2 regions of the Pseudomonas sp. DF5 genome follow, and region 1 is predicted to be linked to the other one. Evidence: predicted binding sites of a transcription regulator. Region 1 holds the regulator's gene; the other holds the start of a gene.
The links. The regulator sigma-54, encoded in region 1, starts transcription at its own class of promoters, with help from an activator protein. The targets are predictions, from matches to a motif close to ANTGGCATNNANNTTGCTNT.
Positions count from the first base shown of each region.

Region 1 (2,393 bases):
GGATGGCGATACCGTTGCCAAAACCGGTGGAACCGAGTTTTTCACGGGCGACCAGACTCTCGAAGACATCCTGCATGGCCAGATCCGGCACTTCGCGATGGATGAGGTTGGCAATTTGCTCGAGGGCTTTCTTTTTACTGCCGCCCGGCACGTTCACCAGGGAACGGCCGGGGGTCAGGATGCTTTCAAGTCGGATCATGGGTTGGGAGTGTCAACGACCGGTCGCGCCCTGGAGGAGGCTCTGGGTCTTTTCCTTATGCTTTTTGAGTTGTTTATCCAGCTTGTCGGTCAGTGCGTCGATCGCTGCGTACATATCGGTATGTTCCGCGTTAGCGACCACTTCATTGCCGGGAATATGCAGCGTGGCTTCGATTTTCTGCTTGAGCTTCTCGACCGTCATCGTGACCTGCACGTTGGTGATCTTGTCGAAATGCCTCTCTAATCGTTCGAGTTTTTCGCCGATGTAGGTGCGAAGAGGTTCGGTCACTTCCAGTTGGTGTCCACTGATGTTGACTTGCATACAGCTTCTCCTTCGTTGCCAGTGCATAAAGCGGTAGATCAGATGATCTACCACTGGAACGCTGTGGCGTGGCTCTACATCAACCGCTTACGTTCGCTCGAAGGCGCGATCCCGAGGGATTCGCGGTACTTGGCGACGGTGCGGCGAGCCACCTGAATGCCTTGTGCCTCCAGTAAACCAGCGATCTTGCTGTCACTCAACGGCTTTTTCTGATTTTCCGCGGCAACCAGTTTTTTGATGATCGCGCGGATCGCCGTGGACGAGCATTCACCGCCTTCGGAGGTGCTGACGTGGCTGGAAAAAAAGTATTTCAGTTCATAGATGCCCCGTGGGGTATGCATGAATTTTTGCGTGGTTACCCGTGAAATCGTCGATTCGTGCATGCCCACCGCTTCGGCGATGTCATGCAGCACCAACGGCTTCATGGCCTCGTCGCCGTACTCCAGGAAGCCGCGTTGATGCTCGACGATCTGGGTGGCGACTTTCATCAGGGTTTCGTTGCGGCTTTGCAGGCTCTTGATGAACCAGCGAGCCTCCTGCAACTGATTACGCATGAAGGTGTTATCGGCGCTGGTATCGGCGCGGCGTACGAAGCCGGCGTATTGGGCGTTGACTCGCAGGCGTGGCACCGACTCCTGGTTCAATTCCACCAGCCAGCGCTCGTTGTCCTTGCGCACGATCACGTCGGGAACGACGTATTCGGCTTCGGTAGACTCGATTTGCGAACCTGGGCGCGGGTTGAGGCTCTGGACCAGTTCGATCACCTGGCGCAGTTCATCTTCCTTGAGCTTCATGCGGCGCATCAGCTGGCTGTAGTCGCGGCTGCCGAGCAGGTCGATGTAATCGGTGACCAGGCGTTTCGCCTCGGCCAGCCAAGGGGTCTTGGCGGGCAGTTGGCGCAGTTGCAGCAGCAGGCATTCACCAAGATTGCGGGCGCCGATGCCGGCAGGTTCGAATTGCTGAATGCGGTGCAGGACGGCTTCGATTTCGTCCAGTTCGATATCCAGTTCCGGATCGAAGGCATCGAGGATTTCCTCGAGGGTTTCGTCCAGATAGCCCTGATTATTGATGCAATCGATCAGGGTCACGGCGATCAGGCGATCGGTGTCGGACATCGGCGCCAGGTTCAGTTGCCAGAGCAAATGGCTTTGCAGGCTTTCGCCGGCCGATGTACGGGTGGTGAAGTCCCACTCGTCGTCATCGTTGCTCGGCAGGCTGCTGGCACTGGTCTGGTAGACGTCTTCCCAGGCGGTATCGACAGGCAGTTCGTTGGGAATGCGCTCGTTCCAGTCGCCTTCCTCAAGGTTATCCACTGTCGGGGCGGTTTCCTGGTAGGAGGGCTCCTGAATGTCGGCGTTGGGTTTTTGTTCGGTGTTGTCGGCCAAGGGGTCGGCGTTATCGAAGTCGTCGCCTTCTTCCTGGCGTTCGAGCATCGGATTGGACTCCAGGGCCTCCTGGATTTCCTGTTGCAGGTCCAGGGTCGACAATTGGAGCAGGCGGATGGCCTGTTGCAGCTGCGGTGTCATCGTCAGCTGCTGGCCCATTCTCAAGACTAGCGATGGTTTCATGGCAGGGGCTTAACACCTTATTCGCCGGCGCACATGCGCCATCCACTACAGGGCGCCGAAGCGCCAAACATAAGCAAATTATATGCCTGAAACTGAAGTGTTTGCCTAGAGCGCTGTAACAATAAAAACCTGTTGATTTTTTATTGAAATGAGCGCTCTGACGACTGGCCAGACTCCTCAGCGCTTACAGGCGGAACTCATGGCCCAGATACACTTCCTTGACCAATTCGTTGGCCAGGATGGTGGCGGAGTCACCTTCGGCGATCAGCTGGCCATCGTTGACGATGTAGGCTGTTTCGCAGATG
Region 1 is NZ_JBYVYM010000008.1:25,457-27,849, forward strand. It holds gene ptsN (PTS IIA-like nitrogen regulatory protein PtsN) at 1-199, opposite strand, end outside; gene hpf (ribosome hibernation-promoting factor, HPF/YfiA family) at 212-520, opposite strand; gene AC30D7_RS09500 (RNA polymerase factor sigma-54) at 595-2,088, opposite strand; gene lptB (LPS export ABC transporter ATP-binding protein) at 2,273-2,393, opposite strand, start outside.

Region 2 (2,393 bases), on a different contig from region 1:
AGGCTCTTGGAGGTATCGACCACCGCTTTGTCGGTCTGCGCGATGACCGAGCGGCCCACCAGCGAAGAAGCCTGCAAGGCTTGCGACGAGTTGTAGTTGCCTGCAATACCGCTGACGGTGTCGTTCAGCGTGGTGATGCCTTCCAGGCTACTGAACTGCGCCAACTGAGCTACGAACGCGCTGTTGTCCTGAGGATCGAGCGGGTTCTGGTTTTTCAGCTGGGTGACCAGCAGTTGCAGGAACGCATCCTTGCCCAATGCCTTGCTGCCGGTGGCACTGCTGGTCGCCGCGGAAAGACCATCACTGGTGGTCGTGGTCTTGACCGAAGAGTTGGCCAGGACATCCTTGATGCTTACGCCGCTGGTGGTATCGGTAACACTCATCGAAAGTCGCCCCTTATCACTGACCGAGGGTCAGGACCTTCTGCATCATGGTTTTGGCGGTGTTCATCATTTCGGCGTTGGTCTGGAACGAACGGCTCGCGGAAATCATGTCGGCCATTTCTTCGACGACGTTGACGTTCGGGTAGTAGACGTAGCCCTTGGCATCGGCGGCCGGATGATTCGGCTCGTAGCGCGCTTCGAGGTTGCTCTGGTCTTCGACCACGCCCAGCACTTGGACGCCTTGACCGGCCGCGTCCTGGTTCTGGAACAGCGAATCGCTGCCGCCGCTCTGGCCACCCTGGAACATGGTGGCGAACACCGGGTGACGGGCGCGGTAGGTCTGGTCGATGCTCGACGAAACGGTTTCGGCGTTGGCGATGTTCGAGGCCACGGTGTTCAAGCGAGTGGTCTGGGCACTCATGCCGCTACCGGCAATGTTGAAAACACTGGATAGGGACATGAATTACTCTCCGCGCAGGGCTGACACCAGCCCTTTGAATTTACTGTTGAGCAGGGTGAAGCTGGCCTGGAAGTTGACCGCGTTTTCCGCGTAGTTCGACTGTTCCAGTTGGGCGTCCACGGTGTTCTGGTCGATCGACGGTTGCATCGGCGTGCGATACATCAGCGACTCATCACCATTGCCCAGGCCTTCAGCTTCGATGTGACGGCTGTTGGTCATGCTCAAGGCGAACTTGCCGTTTTTGGTTTTCTCGTTCTGCTCGGCGAGCACTTTCGAGAAGTCCAGATCCCGAGCCTTGTAGTTCGGGGTGTCGGCGTTGGCGATGTTGTTGGCCAGGACTTCGGCACGCTGAGCGCGGAAGCCCAGGGCTTGTTCGTGGATACCGAGCGCTTTATCGAAGCTGATGCTCATGTCGGGAAACCTTCGGGTGACCTGATTTTTCGTAACGTGAACATAGCAAGCGGCGTGCCAATTCAAAAAACCCGGTAAACCGGGGCTTTGCGGGCAGTGGTGAGGCGGCAATGCCAGAAAAGCGGCAACCGATTTCCGCCGCCTGCCGCTTTTCTGCCGCTTTCCCAGGGCAACACCGATCAACTGTAGGAGCGAGGCTTGCCCGCGAAAACGGTGTGCCAGACAACAATCATCATTGACCGCCCCAACGCTTTCGCGGGCAAGCCTCGCTCCTACAGGTATTGGGGTGCCTATGAGAAACAAGCAGGCAAAAAAAACGGGAGCCCCTGAGGACTCCCGTTTTTTTGTATGCCGTCAACGAGTCACTTCGCCTTGTAAATGATCCCCGGGCTGCACTGGACCATCTGGTAATGGTCCGGCAAACCGTTCAGCGCTTCGGACGCGCCAAGGAACAGATAACCGCCCGGCTTGAGTGTGCTGTGAATGCGCAACAGGATGTCTTTCTTCACCTCGGCAGAGAAGTAGATCAGCACGTTGCGGCAGAACACGATGTCGAACTTGCCCAGACTCGCGTAGCTGTCCAGCAAGTTGAACGAGCGAAACTCCACCCGACTCTTGATTGGTGCCTTGATGGCCCAGCGCCCCGGCCCCTTGGGGTCGAAGTAACGCTGAAGGCGCTCGGGCGACAGACCGCGACCGATGGCCAGGCTGTCGTATTCGCCGGTCTTGCAGTTGGTCAGCATGCTGCCGGACAGGTCGGTGGCAACGATCTGCACGCCCATCTTCAACTGGCCCATGTTGACCCGTTCGAACTCATCGATGGACATCGACAGCGAATACGGTTCCTGACCCGACGAACACGCCGCCGACCAGATCCGCAGGCGCTGACCGGGGCTGGCCTTGATCGCTTCAGGCAATACCTTGTTCTTCAAGACTTCAAACGGATAGGTGTCACGAAACCACAGGGTTTCGTTGGTGGTCATGGCATCCACCACCATCTCGCGCAAACCGCTGCGCGGCTGGGTCTGGATGCGCTGAACCAGCTCACCCAACGATTTGATGCCCTGCTGTTCCATCAGTTTGTTGAGACGGCTCGAGACCAGATATTGCTTGTTTTCACCGAGCAAAATGCCACAGGC
Region 2 is NZ_JBYVYM010000025.1:16,539-18,931, reverse strand. It holds gene flgD (flagellar hook assembly protein FlgD) at 1-383, opposite strand, end outside; gene flgC (flagellar basal body rod protein FlgC) at 400-843, opposite strand; gene flgB (flagellar basal body rod protein FlgB) at 847-1,254, opposite strand; gene cheR (protein-glutamate O-methyltransferase CheR) at 1,617-2,393, opposite strand, start outside.
Region 2: flgB (flagellar basal body rod protein FlgB) is a predicted target of sigma-54. The motif match lies at 1,297-1,316, and genes of this name have one in related genera.